2 regions of the Paenibacillus allorhizoplanae genome follow, and region 1 is predicted to be linked to the other one. Evidence: a T-box and tRNA genes for the amino acid it is inferred to sense, from the RefSeq annotation. Region 1 holds a T-box; the other holds one or more tRNA genes.
The links. A T-box is a leader RNA that pairs with one kind of tRNA and senses whether it is charged. The one in region 1 lies ahead of L6I86_RS20815 (valine--tRNA ligase), so its partner is inferred to be a tRNA-Val.
Positions count from the first base shown of each region.

Region 2: it has a tRNA-Val gene. The T-box ahead of L6I86_RS20815 (valine--tRNA ligase) is inferred to sense a tRNA for this amino acid. The anticodon was not compared.

Region 1 covers NZ_CAKMMW010000013.1:136,950-144,830, forward strand. Annotated here, with positions in the region: gene L6I86_RS20815 (valine--tRNA ligase) at 1-1,962, opposite strand, end outside; T-box leader at 2,018-2,277, opposite strand; gene L6I86_RS20820 (LysM peptidoglycan-binding domain-containing protein) at 2,465-3,556, opposite strand; gene L6I86_RS20825 (RluA family pseudouridine synthase) at 3,673-4,560, opposite strand; gene L6I86_RS20830 (phosphodiester glycosidase family protein) at 4,826-6,319, shown strand; gene hemL (glutamate-1-semialdehyde 2,1-aminomutase) at 6,377-7,675, opposite strand; gene L6I86_RS20840 (Crp/Fnr family transcriptional regulator) at 7,757-7,881, shown strand, end outside.
Region 2 covers NZ_CAKMMW010000006.1:151,999-159,879, reverse strand. Annotated here, with positions in the region: gene L6I86_RS12935 (sensor histidine kinase) at 1-1,207, shown strand, start outside; gene L6I86_RS12930 (GNAT family N-acetyltransferase) at 1,204-1,641, opposite strand; gene L6I86_RS12925 (divergent PAP2 family protein) at 1,724-2,182, opposite strand; gene L6I86_RS12920 (CBS domain-containing protein) at 2,282-2,707, shown strand; gene L6I86_RS12915 (hypothetical protein) at 2,793-3,329, opposite strand; gene L6I86_RS12910 (superoxide dismutase family protein) at 3,352-3,903, opposite strand; gene L6I86_RS12905 (hypothetical protein) at 4,080-4,406, opposite strand; gene L6I86_RS12900 (hypothetical protein) at 4,694-4,852, shown strand; gene L6I86_RS12895 (alpha/beta-type small acid-soluble spore protein) at 5,011-5,223, shown strand; gene L6I86_RS12890 (hypothetical protein) at 5,425-5,715, shown strand; gene L6I86_RS12885 (hypothetical protein) at 5,765-5,959, opposite strand; tRNA gene L6I86_RS12880 (tRNA-Val) at 6,213-6,285, shown strand; gene L6I86_RS12875 (alpha/beta hydrolase family protein) at 6,563-7,393, opposite strand; gene L6I86_RS12870 (hypothetical protein) at 7,670-7,881, shown strand, end outside.

The DNA.
Region 1 (7,881 bases):
GTCACAGAGATCATCCCAGATGAAGTTATAAAGCAGACGGCCAGTTTCGCCAAACTCATAGCTATCTATTAGACGAGTCACATCACGAACGGTTTCATTCAAACGATGCAATATCCACCGATCCGCTGTCCCTAATGAGCCTGTCAAATCAATATCTGCTGCGTTTACGCCTTCCAAATTCATCAGAGCAAATCGGGATGCGTTCCAAATCTTATTGGCAAAATTACGAGCTTGCTCAACCCGCTCCCAACGGAAGCGCAAATCTTGACCCGGCGTGCTGCTCGTAGAAATCATATAGCGCATCGCATCCGCGCCGTATTTCTCGATCACTTCCAACGGATCAACGCCGTTTCCGAGCGATTTGGACATTTTACGTCCTTCGGAATCACGAACAAGACCATGCATGAGCACATCTTTAAATGGAATTTGATCCGTAAATTCGAGTCCTTGGAAAATCATCCGAGCGACCCAGAAGTAAATGATATCGTAACCAGTAACGAGGACACTCGTCGGATAGAAACGCTTCATATCCTCAGAATCATTCGGCCACCCTAAAGTGGAGAAAGGCCATAGCGCCGAGCTGAACCATGTATCCAGTACATCGTTATCTTGGTTAAGATTCGCACTTTGACAATGGGAGCAAGCAGTAGCATCCTCGCGAGCTACAGTGATTTGACCACAATCCGCACAGTGCCAAGCAGGAATTCGGTGACCCCACCATAGTTGACGGGAAATACACCAGTCACGCACATTTTCAATCCAGTTCAAATACGTTTTCTCAAAGCGATCGGGTACAAAATTAACACCCTTGCCTGATTTTTGTGCTTCAATCGCTTGATCAGCGAGCGGCTGCATTTTCACGAACCATTGGGTAGACAAGTAAGGCTCAATTACGGCACCACTGCGCTCACTATGTCCAACTTGATGAACGTGCTCTTCGATTTTGATTAGAACACCTTGCTCTTTCAAATCGGCAACGATTTGCTTACGGCACTCGAAACGGTCTTGCCCCTGATATGGTCCGGCATTCGCGTTCATCGTTCCCGTTTCGTCCATAACTAGAATTTGCGGCAGATTGTGACGCTTTCCTACTTCGAAATCGTTCGGATCATGCGCAGGCGTAATTTTTACCGCGCCGCTTCCGAATTCTTTTTCAACATAATCGTCTGCAATGATCGGAATTTCACGGTTAACAATCGGTAGCAGCAAGGACTTCCCAATGAGATGCTTATAGCGCTCATCCTTCGGATGAACAGCTACCGCTGTATCCCCCAGCATCGTCTCAGGACGCGTTGTAGCGACAACGATCGAACCTGATCCGTCTGTTGTTTCATATTTCAAATGGTACAGCGCACCTTGAACTTCTTTGTATTCGACTTCAATATCCGAAAGTGCTGTGCGTGCCGCTGGATCCCAGTTAATAATATAGTTGCCGCGATAAATGAGACCCTTTTCAAACAAGCTTACGAAAACTTCACGAACCGCTTGCGAAAGTCCTTCATCCAATGTGAATCGTTCACGTGAATAATCAAGCGAGAAGCCCATTTTGGCCCATTGCTCACGAATCGTATCCGCGTATAATTCTTTCCACTCCCAAACCTTCTCCAAGAATTTCTCACGCCCAAGATCATAACGTGTTTGTCCTTGTTCGCGCAGCTTCTGCTCTACACGTGTTTGTGTAGCAATACCAGCATGGTCAGAACCAGGCAGCCACAACGTGTCAAAGCCCTGCATCCGCTTCGTACGAATAAGAATATCTTGCAGTGTAAAATCTAGTGCATGCCCGATGTGCAGCATCCCTGTTACGTTCGGTGGTGGTATTACAATTGTATAGGTTTCCGCATCAGGACGGTTACCTGCCTTGAAAAATTCATTCTTAATCCAGTAGTCGTACCATTTACGCTCCGCTTCTTTCGGGTCGTACGTGGTAGGCATTTCCGTTTGTAATTTCGTTTCGGTCATAAAAGTACCTCCATATCTGGTTAGTTGTTATAAACACAAAAAAACCTTTCGCCCCAAAAAGGACGAAAGGTATAGCTTCCGTGGTACCACCTTCATTTCATGCGACTTGCCCCAATAGCAAATAACATGACACTTAAACAGATAACGGCTGCGACCGGAAAATGCTAATGCAGGCGAGAAATGAAACTCGGCGATTGCACTCACATTTACTGCTCCAGGGCGACTTCGATCGGATGTATCCTGAGGAACCTCTCAGCGCTGCAGTTCCACTCTCTGAAGGGCGTTCCGACTACTACTCCCTATCTTTGCAATTCCATATGTTGGTTTGAAAATGAGTTACACTATATGATATCGAATTATCGACATATAGTCAATAATTTCGACGCCTATTATAAGGATTATTTTCTAGTATTGGATGAAACGGTGGAATTTATACGAGATCAAACATAAAGAGCCCCCAGCCGCTATCAGCAGCCAGAAGCTCTTGCCTATGTATCATTATTTATTTGGGTAAATAAATAACTTGCCCCACAACAATATCCTGATCGCCTAGACGATTCATCAATTGAAGCTCACGCGTTGTCAGCTGATAGCGCTTTGCGATAGATTCTAAGGTGTCATCCTTCTGAACGATACATAGTTTGAGCTTCCTGAACTCTTGTGACTCCGATCTGCTCTGAAGGAATAATCGCCGCCACTCTACTGCATCTATCCGCGATTCCGCCTCAAGAGCCGCTTGCGCCTCAGCTTCCGCAAGCCGCTTGTCGGAAAGATACGTGCCTGCCTTAGATAATAGCGATTTGATGCCATACGGGTTAACCTCCACGGCGTCCGTTGCCTTCTTGCCAAAGGCAACTTTTAGTTCCTTTTTTTCCTCCGTAACGACGGTACTATCAGCATGAGGGGTCACTTTTAGCTCAATTTGTTCAAATTCCACACCTATCGTATCGTCCCCCGAAAAGGATTCAGGCTGAGAAGCAGCGACGGTTGGTTCTGGTGCAGCTGCAATCAACGTTGGTGTTGGCGTAGGTAAAGGTGTAGGAAGAACAGGTGCTGGTGGTGGTTGAATCACTTGTTGAACTTGTTGAACTGGTTGAACCTGTGGTTCTTGAACAAACGGTTCTGGTGTAGGTTCTGATGCGTAAGGCATGACGGGCTCGGAGCGTGGGTACTCAATTTGATGGACAAAAGTAACCTCTTCTTCCTCTCGCCAGCTTTCTTGCGGCACAGAAACCATTTCTACACCTTGCAAGGAAAGTACACCAGTTACATTTAGACTTCTTGCCGATAAAAGGTCGATATCAAAATTCTCGATCTCCACCTGAATATCTTCTACACGATGAATGCGATTCAAGGGCAGCGTAATTTCAACAGGAATTAAATGCTCAAGCGTGCGAGGGCTGCCGCCTTCTTCACTAAAGTAGTTACCTGTAAGTAGTAGATTCCCCTTTAAAATCGCTTGATCATCCAGCGTTATTACTTGAATATGCGGAAGCAATTCTACCTCATTCAATTCTTGTATAGCTGCCAAATTCTCCTGCAAATGCACACGTTCATAAATATCAAAGCGTAACCCTGGTTGTTGTTCAGACACCGAATGAATCCTCCCTTCCGTTAATTCGAAACATAAAGCAGCTCCGAATTGTTGGGTGATATACTTGATTGTCTCTAAAAGTATATGGGTGGATGAGGCCAGGCATGACTACATTTTTAATTCATTGACATTTGATCCAACAACATCTTGAAATCTAGTGGATACGGTGCTTGTACAACGACCTCATTTTGCGTGATCGGATGCTTAAATAGAAGTCGTTCTCCATGCAGGGCTTGTCGTTGAAACAAACGTGAAGAACCTCCATATAAAGTATCACCTACGAGTGGATGCCCTAAATGGCTGAGATGAACTCGAATTTGATGTGTTCTGCCCGTCTCTAGCTCCACTTCCACGAGTGCCCCTGCTTTCATTTGTTGAACGACACGGTAATGTGTAACTGCTTGATCCCCATTGGGAGCCACTCTTCGCTTTCCTGGCTGATGACGATCCTTGCCGATCGGTTCATCAATCCATCCTTCTTTTTCTTTGAAAATCCCATGAGCTAGCGCAATATAGCGTCTATCGATTTGTTTTTCTCTCATGGCCTCATCTAATAGGACATGCGCCCATTCATTTTTGGCATAAAGTACAACGCCCGTCGTATCTTGATCTAGACGATGTATATGCCGAACGCCGCATGCTTGTCCTGTCGCTTCATAATAGTGAGCTACCGCATTGGCAAGTGTCCCTCCTTGACCAGCTTCAGATGGATGGACAGACTTACCAGCTGGTTTATTCACGACTAGAGTGAACTCATCTTCAAATAAAACGTCTAATGGGTAAGATTCAGGTTTAAACGCCGCCTTTTCCTGAGGAAAAACCTTAAGCTGAATCGTATTATTGTCTATGCGAATAAGTCCCTGGGAAGCTAATCGCAAGAAGAATTTGCGAGGCACCGGCAGATAAGCCGCTAATTCTTCAACAGCGCCCGGTTTAAGCGGCTTCCATTGCTCATACGGAAGCGGTAACTCCAACCATTCTCCATTGCGCGACCAAGTAATCATGATTTTAAACCTTTACGAAATGATAGAAAGATTGCTAGCAGAATGAGTAGAAATACAAAAACAATCGCCATAAGGTCGATTGGGAAATCAAAAAAGTAATAACGTTTCATAATTAGAACGAGCTCCTTAAGAAAGAGGGATTAAGTACACTTTATTTTAACAATTACCATTACCATTTGCATGCAAAAATATGATACTATTATTCTTGTATTGTTTTTTTTCGACATTTTCTATCAATTTATTAATAGAGCAGGAGAGGTTTACCTTGGGTAGTTCAATTGCAAATCACTTTCGAAATTATAGTTGGCTGAAACGGACTTTACTTGTCATAGCAGCGTGTACATTTTTAAGTTCGAGTTTTTTATTTCTAACCCCACCAGGGACATTCATTCGTGAGTATTTGGCCAAAACGGTCATCACAACGCAGCACCGCGACTGGGCCTGGATCTTTGTAGGTGCACAGCGTCGAGATCAAATGGTTCTCGAAATGCAGAATCTAACAGAAGTTAACTCGATCGAGAAGCAAGATATTGAGGCTGTTCAGTTTAATACAAACCGCCCCATTGAGAGTCTCGTCAAAGTAGAAGATATTTCAGGCACCCTGTGGAAGGGTAAACGAATGTATGTATATGATCCACGATCAATCCGTGTTGTTGTTCCTTCCAAACAAGGTGAGGGTGAACGAATTACAGCCATGGTTCAACGCACAGGCGCTGTTGCCGGTGTCAATGGCGGTGGCTTCAATGATCCTGACGGCCTTGGAAACGGATTTGCCCCAATCGGTGCTATTATGTCCGGTGGAGAAATTCTTTATACCGATCAAGAGGGAAGCAACCCGCAACAAATTGTTGGTTTCACAAACGAAGGAACACTCATTATCGGAAAATATACGATTAACGAATTACTGAAACTTGGCGTCTCTGAAGCAGTTTCCTTCTATCCGCGTGTTATTGCGAATGGTAAGCCACTTATTACAAGTGGTGATGGGGGTTGGGGGCGTGCGCCGCGTACAGCTGTTGGACAAAAAGCTGACGGTACGGTTATCTTTATCGTCATTGATGGCCGTCAAACATCAAGTGTTGGTGCTACACTGAAAGAAGTTCAGGATCTTTTCTTAGAAGACGATGTCATCAACGCTGGATTCCTTGATGGCGGAGCATCTTCTGAAATGGTTTATAATAATGCACTCATTACAAAACCATCTAGCCGTTATGGCGAGCGTCGCTTACCTTCAGCTTTCTTAGTATTCGATCATCCTGAGAAAGTCGAAGTGAAAAACATTTGGGCTGGCTTAACGACGATTGATGCAGGCGGTGCTTCAACTCACCCCGAATTCTTGAAAGAACAAGCAGAACTGAAGGCGCAAGGTAAATTACCTACACCAACACCTAAAGCAACACCAACACCATCTGTTAAACCAGAAAACACAGCTGAATCTGGCAAAGCTGGCGGGTCGTCTTCACCTTCAAGTATCGACTCAACGAAGCCGAACTCGACGGATAAGCCGTTAACTGGAACACCGACGAATACAACTAGCCCAACACCAACAAATACAAGCAACCCTACACCGACTCCAACGCCTACACCAACACCAAGTAGTGGGAATAATACAGGTGGAAATAACACGGGTACTACGAAGCCAACGACGACAACAACAACGTCGCCTACGCCGAGCCCCACACCGAAGCCTGCAACGAATGGAACAGAGAATTCACCTAACACATCTACATCTACTACTTCGACAGTTAAACCGAACTAATGATAAAGGGCAGCCCTCACGTAGAACATTCTACGGAGGGCTGCCTCTTTCTTAATTTTATAAACGTTTTATGGCTTCGCGATGAGCCTCAATCGTCGTTTCAATATCCGCATCGGAATGCACCGTAGACACAAACATACCCTCAAATTGCGAAGGTGCAACGGAAACACCTAAATCCAATAGGTTACCGAAATAGGCATTAAATCGGCCAAGATCGGATGTTTTGGCTGTGTCGTAGTTGGTAACTGCTATCTCCGTGAAAAACGGACAAACCATGGAGCCTACACGATTGATCGTGCTGGCAATACCGAATTCAGCAGCATTCGCAGCAAAGCCTGCTTCTAGTCTAGCTGACTTGCGTTCCAGTTCCTCATAAACATTCGGCTCGCCTAGTAAGGACAACGTAGCGAAGCCAGCTGCCATGGCAAGTGGGTTACCCGATAACGTACCTGCTTGGTAAATCGGACCCGCAGGAGCAATCTGCTCCATGATGTCTAAACGGCCGCCATAAGCACCTACAGGAAGCCCGCCGCCGATAACTTTACCTAGACATGTTAAATCAGGTGTTACGCCGTATAAACCTTGTGCACAGTTCTTATGCACGCGGAAACCGGTCATAACCTCATCAAAAATCAACAAGGAGCCATACTGCTTAGTAATATCACGCAGACCTTGCAAGAAGCCATCTGCTGGAGGAACAACCCCCATATTCCCTGCAATGGGTTCAACGATAAGCGCAGCAATTTCTTCTCCAAACTTTTCAAAAACAAGCTTCACGGAATCCAAATCATTATAAGGCACAGTAATGGTATTAGACGCCACGCTGCTTGGTACACCAGGACTATCTGGTAATCCAAGTGTAGCAACCCCAGACCCAGCCTTAATCAACAAAGCATCCGCGTGCCCATGATAGCTTCCTTCGAATTTCACGATCTTGTCGCGCTTCGTGAATCCACGAGCTAGGCGCAACGCACTCATGGTAGCTTCCGTCCCCGAATTGACCATGCGAACCATATCAATGGACGGTACGCGTTCAATAACAAGCTTTGCCATCTCAGTTTCAAGCAACGTTGGAGCACCAAAGCTTGTACCTTTTATAGCTGTAGCCTGAATCGCTTCCAATACTTTCGGATGAGCATGACCCACGATGAGCGGTCCCCATGAACCTACATAATCAATAAACGTATTCCCATCAATATCCGTTACTCGTGAGCCAGATCCACTCTCCATGAATAACGGTGTTAGGCCCACCGATTTAAAAGCACGAACTGGACTGTTGACCCCTCCAGGAATCAACTTTCTTGATTCTTGAAAAGCAGCCGCTGACAGTTTGTCGATTCTGCTCGAATTTACCATTATTTAGCCCCCGATGACGTGATCTTGTGATAAAATGAGGTCATATCCTACCATTAACTACCTATAAAGGCGGTACAACCTATGCTAGAGCTTATCAAGAAAGTTCCTTTATTTGCCCAACTGGGCGAGCATCAATTGAACGCCCTTATTGAGATTTGTACAAGACGTACTTATAAAGCTGGCACGATCCTTTTTCAAGAAAAAGA
Region 2 (7,881 bases), on a different contig from region 1:
CATACATCTCCGCAGTGGCAAATTGGAACGTATTCGCAATGAGCGTCATTTATTAACGCAAAAAGACTCCCTTACTGGTCTCTATAATTATGAAGAATGTCATCGAAGACTTGAGCAGCAAATTAAACTTCATCAACCCCTTGTACTATTTCTTATCGACTGTACAGATCTGAAAGCAATGAATACCTCTGGTGGATTTCAAGCTGGTAATTTCGTGCTAAAGCAAATGGCTGATCTCCTTCAGATCCTATTCAAAGAAGCTCTATTTATCTCGCGTTATGGCGGCGATGAATTCGCAGTCGTCATGCCGCTCAATAAGGATTTTCTGACAACAGCCTCCTATCAGCAGAAGCTTGATTCTGAACTCCCTAAGCTTACTGGAATTCAAAATACATATGGGATTGCCATCTTTCCTCAAGACGCATTGACCAAAGATGATCTTATTTTGCACGCAGAGCATAATCTATTTATGAAGAAACGTGAATCTTGGTTAAAACGCGAAGAACAAATGCAACGCTCGGAGAAACTGCGTGTCGTCGGTGAACTAGCTTCTGGTATGGCTCATGAGATTCGAAATCCCTTAACAACGGTTAAAGGTTTTCTGCAATTATCAAAAGCAAGCGATTACAATATTGAAAATTGGTATGGACTCATCATGGATGAGATTGATCGGATGAGTGATTTGACTGGTGAGTTCCTTCAATTCTCCAAGCCACACCAAACTGTCTTTCAAACCCACTCGTTGAATGAATGCGTACTCAAAGTTATTTCGCTTATAGAATCCGAAGCGACCAGCTCAGGACATGAGATACATTTTCATGAGTCAACCTATGCTGTTCATATGCTTATGGATCAAGATAAAATGATACAACTCTTATTAAACATGATGAAAAATGCTTGTGAAGCCATGGAAGCAAACGGTTCCATCCACATGAAATTAAGCCGCGATCAGAAGAACGCGACTTTAGTCATTGCGGATAATGGTCCCGGCATACCAAGTGATCAACTCGAGAAGATTTTCCATCCCTTCTTTACGACCAAAGAAACGGGTACAGGTTTAGGATTATCGATTTGCTATAAAATCGTACAGGATCATCATGGTACATTAGAAGTAGAGAGTGAGCTCGGTATAGGGACACGATTTATTCTGACGTTCCCACTTGCCGTGAACATGACTTCTGGGAATGACAATTCAGCTGTAAGTTAAAGAGTTTTCTTCATTCTGACATGCAGAATTCCGGCATCATAGAAAGGCTCGTCCGAGATCACTGTGTAGCCTAACTGACTGTAAAAACCTTCTGCTTGACATTGTGCATCTAGAATCGCATATTTGCAACCAAGCTCAAGTGCTTGTTGCTCCATTGCATGTATGAGTTGTTTCCCAAGCGATCTTCCTCTATAATCTTTCAAGACAGCGACACGTTGCAATTTGGCTGTTGCTTCTTGGTATTCATACCATCTGGAAGTCGCAATCGGAGTCTCACCATCCATAATGAGCAAATGATGGCAGGCTTCAGGGGACTCGTCCTTTTCATCCATCTCCAGATGTGCAGGGACTTGCTGTTCATCAACAAAAACGTTAAATCGCACAGCAAAACAAGCTTTCAGTTCATCCATTGTTTTAACTCGAATAGTTTCCATGTGGGCTTCTTCCTCTCTAAGATCGTTTCTTGATCTTATCCCATTCCCGAAATGTTGTCCACATGTACCATGTTCTGAGCTTTTACTTTTTTTCCAACAAGTAGCTGCAAGCACCAATCGCAAACCCTAATAGGGCACCAACTGCAACTTCCCGTGGCAAATGACCTAATCTCTCCTTTAGAGCTTTCCGTCTTCTAGCGTGATAGATCCCCGGGTGCTGCTTAGCAATCCGCTCCACCTGCTCGTCTAAATCATTCACTTCTACCGCGATCTCGCCAGCGGATCTACGAATGCCCATCGCATCATACATGACAACAGCGCCGAATACGGAGCTCACCGCGAAATCAACAGCTGAGAAGCCTCTTTTCATCCCTATGTAGGTGGCGAGTGCCGTAACGCCTGAAGAATGCGAACTCGGCATACCACCTGTTTGAACCAATTGTGACCAATCCCATTTTTTGCTGAACATATACGTTAAAGGTAATTTGATGGCTTGTGCGGCACCAATACCGATCACAGCTGTAGTCAATGCTCGATTCATTTCCATTCACCTCACTACTAGCATCCATCACAGGTTTAGATTCTATTCGCAAAGTTTGCTATACTAGACACATTGATTCTTTTGTAAGGAGTGTGACTGATGAATATCGCTTTTTTCCTGTTACCTAAATCCGAAGTCATTACCGCGACTCCACAAGCAACCCTTCGTCAAACGTTGGAGCGAATGGAGTATCATCGATATACCGCAGTTCCGATCCTTTCCGATGATGGTCATTATGTAGGAACCGTTACGGAAGGAGATTTACTTTGGTTTCTCAAAAATTCAGCGCATATCGGCTTTGAGAATGCTCATCGCCATGTACTTGAAGAGGTTCCTCTACGTGTTAAAAATAAACCCGTTCATATTCATGCTGAGATGGTTGACCTAATTGATTTGGCAAAAGCACAAAACTTCGTACCTGTCGTCGATGATTCCGACAAATTCATCGGGATTGTCAGACGTAGCGAAATTATAGAGTATTGCGCCAAACAAATGAATTTACAAGCCAACGCTGTACAGTCCTAATCATTTTAATTATTAATTTATAGGCAAAAGTAAAAAGGCTGAGAGAACTCAGCCTTTTTACTTTGCTTTTTTACATAGGATACTGTTACTGTACTTGACCATTGGAGGAAGCTTTAGATGAGACAAACTCGCTCGCCCAGTCAACCATCCCGTTCATTAATGTCAAAATGAGATTCACCGCATCCTTTTCCGTTAGCGAGCCATTCGATTGGCTGCTAACGTACTGGGACGTCTTTTGTTCCAGTTTCACGACTAAATCTTTAATTTTTAAAAGTTCATTCGCCAAATCAATTACTTGCTGATTATTCGAATTACCTTGGTCTGATTTCATATTTTGACCTTGATTTTGTCCTTGGTTCTGATTCTGATTCTGACCCTGCGATTGGCCCTGTGCTTGTGATTGACCTTGATCTTGGCCTTGACTTTGGGACGTATCTTGAGTCGAGTCGTTTGACGCGGCGGTACCATTGCTAGAGGAAGCTCGCTGCTGCCCCTGACTGTCTTGTGAGCTTTGCGCACTTGAGATCAACATTTTTTTGACCTGCTCTAATTCAATGAGTACCATATCATTTTGTTTGGTTAATTCATCCATTTGCAGCTTGAGATCCTGTGTTTTGATCATGTTGTCGAAACCCTTCCTTCCCTTATTTCACAGCACCGCAAGCAATCCGCTTACCTGAATTGCCAGATGGATCTGTTTTCAAATCATCTGCTTTCTCATGGATAACTAAACTAGTTCCTTCCGGTTTGAACAACGAGTTTGGCTTATCCTTTTCTAAGACGACTGCTTTCGTAACACTGCTAAATCGCCCATTACCTTGTGCGTCTACAATGAGATTTGGCAAATCACCAGCATGTGCTCCCTTCGGATTAAGGAAGCCATGCTCCTTCATATGTGGATTGAAATGCCCACCTGCCGAATCAAATGTTGGTGCTTCACATATAGCCTTCTCATGAATGTGCAGACCATGAACGCCAGGAGAAAGACCGCTTACTTCTACATCCATCTGTACACCGTCTCTAACAGCGGTTAATTGTGCAGAACCTACGGATTGGTTATTAGAACCTATGAGCGCTACACGAATCGTTTCTGGCGATGTGGTGGCCTCTGATACTGAGGTACTTCTAACTGATTGGCACCCTGTCAATATCAGGAGACCCAAGCTGGCCGTCATCATCATTTGAACTGTTTTCATATTGTACAATCCTCCTGTAAAACCACACATTGGTATATTCTACCCTTAGGATGCACAACTGCCCTTCACGATAACCACATAACAACTAACAAATTTTCTAAATCAACCTTTGAAAAAGCAAAAAACCTGCAATCTTTGGATTACAGGCTTTCTCTTCCATGTTCATTGTAGCTGGATTATAAAATAGTCATGAGCTTAGCGATGATTTGTAGGTTTTCTAATTTTCGTTTGTAAAAGTGAAATTCCACCTTCGTATGCTCAACCGCGTCTTCCATCTGTAGAACCTGTTTTTGCAACTCTTTCGTGTATGGCCATAATTCCGCCTGCCGCTGCAGCTCATTCTTTCCTGTTACGAGCCCTTCGCCAATCACTTCATACTCTTTCGTAAGAAGCATATGCTTTGCCCAATTCAATTCAGATACGGCATCGACATAAATGGCTTCCGCTTGTTTCAATAATTCTGGTACAAGTTGTAGCTCTAAAATAACATCCGACCGATTCATTCGGATTCCTCCTATGAGTTTTCATAGAAACTCAGCATAGTAAAACATCAAATATTGTTGCTTAGCCTCATTTATATTCATAGTAAAACAAAACATGCACACAAGCTGAAATCCGCGAAATTAGCGGCTTTTCTCCACGTATTCGACTTATTTTGCAAGGCAATTCCGCTATAGAATGACAATACTATTAAGTCTACATTAAATCTGATAGATTCGCTCCCAACCTACTTGTATAACCTATTAGAAGTGCTACAATGTTACTATACGTATCAGAGGAGGTGACAAAAATGAGCCAAGAAGAAGAAGTAGTTCAACAAAATGAGCAAGAAGAAATCTCTGCTGAATCCACTGAAGAAGTGGTGAGTCAAGAGGCTGAAGAAGAAATCGCTGAAGCGATTGAAGAAGCAGCTGCTGCAGAGGAAGAAGCAGAACAATCCGAAGAATAATGTAACCGTTATCATACATGATCAAATATCCCCCTCAACTTCACAGTTGGGGGTTTATTGATTTTATATACTAATAAAAATTTTTTTTGAATTCAGCGAATAAATATTCTGAACATTCAAATAATACTGGTGTACCAATAAAAAGGAGATGATTTTGAATGGCTAACAGATCAAACACTTTAGTCGTACAAGAAGCAAAGGCAGCACTTGATCAAATGAAGTATGAAGTCGCTCAGGAAATTGGTGTCCCTCTCTCCCCATCTGGTTACAACGGTAATTTGGCAACACGTGATGCTGGCTCAATCGGTGGCAACATCACAAAAAGATTAGTGCAAATGGCTGAACAATCTTTAGGCGGCTACAAACGCTAATCCTTTGATGTAGGAGCAAGCTCAAAAAAGACTGAATCACTCGATCCTCCTTAGAGTGACCTTCAGTCTTTTTTCTATTTCCTTGAAATTCCTCCGATTTCCCTTGAATTTCCTCACCAGTTTCCACAAACACCTATAATTAATCCTCTAGCTTTAGTATGATTATCTTGCTCGGATACCCGAAAAAGGAGTGTTGAAACCATGACCACGCAATACGAAATTTTCCGCGATCCTTTCCGCATGTTAATTCTACTGGCCACATTAGTGAGCGAAAAACAAAACGAACCAGCCCTGCAGTTTGACAAAGTACCTTTTTTCGAAAATGATACCTTTCTTATTCAGCATGACAAGTTTGTGTACAAGAAAAATCTTACAGAAATCACTTGGTTTCAATTTTTGGGAAGAGACATCGCTTGCAGTAAAGACCTCACACGTGAAGAGTATAATAAAATGTTTGTCGATTGCCTTGCGTCCTTATACCACATCACATAAGAAAAAGAAGGAGCTGATCACTTGGATCTGCTCCTTCTCCTATTCATTATTATTTCTTTTTAACTTCTTCAACAAAAACATCACTTGCGTCACGTGTGCTGCCGAGCTCAAGAATTGTATATTTCTTCTCACCGATCATGATCACATCTTCCACTTCAGGTAGCGGATCGCCTAGGTACACCGTACCTAGATACATATTACTAGTCTTCAAACGTAAATTCCAGCGATGTTGTTGTTTCGTCATAACTAATCCTCCCAAACTCTAATGTTCTCAAGTTACCATAAATTCACGCAAGATGAAAGCTATATGAGGAAACATCGTTCAAATAGGGAACATTACTTCACTATATAGACCATCTTCATTATTACGCGGTCCAAAAAGAGACGAAAACCTTATTCTATCCTACATAAGTTGATCTTTTGGGGACAGAAGTAACATAACCCAACAATTGACAATCACTCGGTTTTTTGGTATATTACTACATGTATAAATAAACGACTTGTTAGCTCAGCTGGGAGAGCACTATCTTGACAGGGTAGGGGTCAGTGGTTCGAGCCCACTACAGGTCATATGTAACAGAAACCCGTGAAGCCTAGTGCTTCGCGGGTTTTCTTTTTCCATCACGATGGTCCAACTTACTACCACAACCTCCTCCATTCACATCTCCCGCTATTCAAAAAGAATCCCTCCCAGGGTTCTTCAGCATAAGACTTCTACACCTTAAATCTATCAACCACCTAAAAGACCTATCATTCGACGGAAGCTTACGACTTTGTAGGTCGATAGCACTAAAAAAAGCTCTCCAGAAGTAGAATGTTCTACGTCCAGAAAGCCCTCTAACACTTTTTAAATATTCAGCATGCTACGTATTGCACCTTTTGTCTCCTCGATCGCCATTCTCAGAGGCTGCGTCTCTCCTTGATACGGATGTACACTTCCAAAGGTATGGTTGCCCCCTGGAATCTTCACCCATTGAATCGCTGCGTTGTTCGCGACTAGCTTTTCAGAACCTTTGAGCAAACGTTCTCCATCTTCCGTGCCTTGAATAAGTACAATGGGGAAGGTCACTTCACGAATTCTTCCAACAATATCAAATCTCTCTTCGTTGCGTTCCATATCTTCTAGGATTTCAAGATCGAGCGGCATCATCTGCTTCGTTCGTCCATTCAAGGTATAGGAGCGGCCCGTGTCCCTCATCTCCGCTTTATTCTCAGGTGTGAGCAAATCGACATGAGCAATCCCATTCCAGCTGATGACGCCTGCAATTTCCTCAGGATGATCCAACGCATAGATCAAACTCACGCCAGCGCCTCTGCTATGACCCAGTAAGAGGATTGGCTTATCAGTGCCTACGTGTTTATGAATATCCGCAATAATAACTTGTACGTCCTCTAGATCTTTAGAATAGGTATCACCTGCAAATTTCTCTAGTTCTGTAAAATCCATCAAATCTTCACCCACCCCATTATGGGAAAAATTCAAGGCAACGACATCAACAGCTTCTGCTAATTCGCTTGCGACATGGGGGAACATTCCCCAGTTTTTGAAGCCTTTATAACCATGTAATAGTAATAAGGTGCCCTTACTCGGTTCTTGCTTTGCTTTATAAATATCGCCTCGTACGATACGCTGCTCTGACATATGTAGTTCAAAAGGTATTCCTTTATAGTCCTCCATCTGTTTCTCCTGCCTTTCGTTACCAAATCAATAATCAATCGTATACTTTTGTCATTTTATCACAATCTAACTCAGACAAGACAACTTTAGCCAACCGAGCCTGTAAATTTCTTGTAAAACAACCAACTCGCATCTTTGACAAAAATGCCCTACGATAAGGAGGAAGCTTCCCTGTTATCAAGCCGAAAACGCAGTAAACTGCGACTACTATTTCTCACCTTCCTTCTAACTCAACTTTTGAGTCAAGGAATTAACAGCCGCTCACAAGCACAACATATGGAACCGTTACACAAAGAGACGGCCGCTGAGGCGGGAACCATTCAACTTCAAGTCAAAGCATCGCCAGGAGCTCTTTATCAATCCGAACTTACCTTCGTCAATAAAGCATTACAACGCGCATTGGAAGAGGGGACAGCAGGCGATGTTTCTTTAGAAGCGATTCCGCCGGACACCACACTCACGTATGACAAAAAGGGGCAAACCATCCA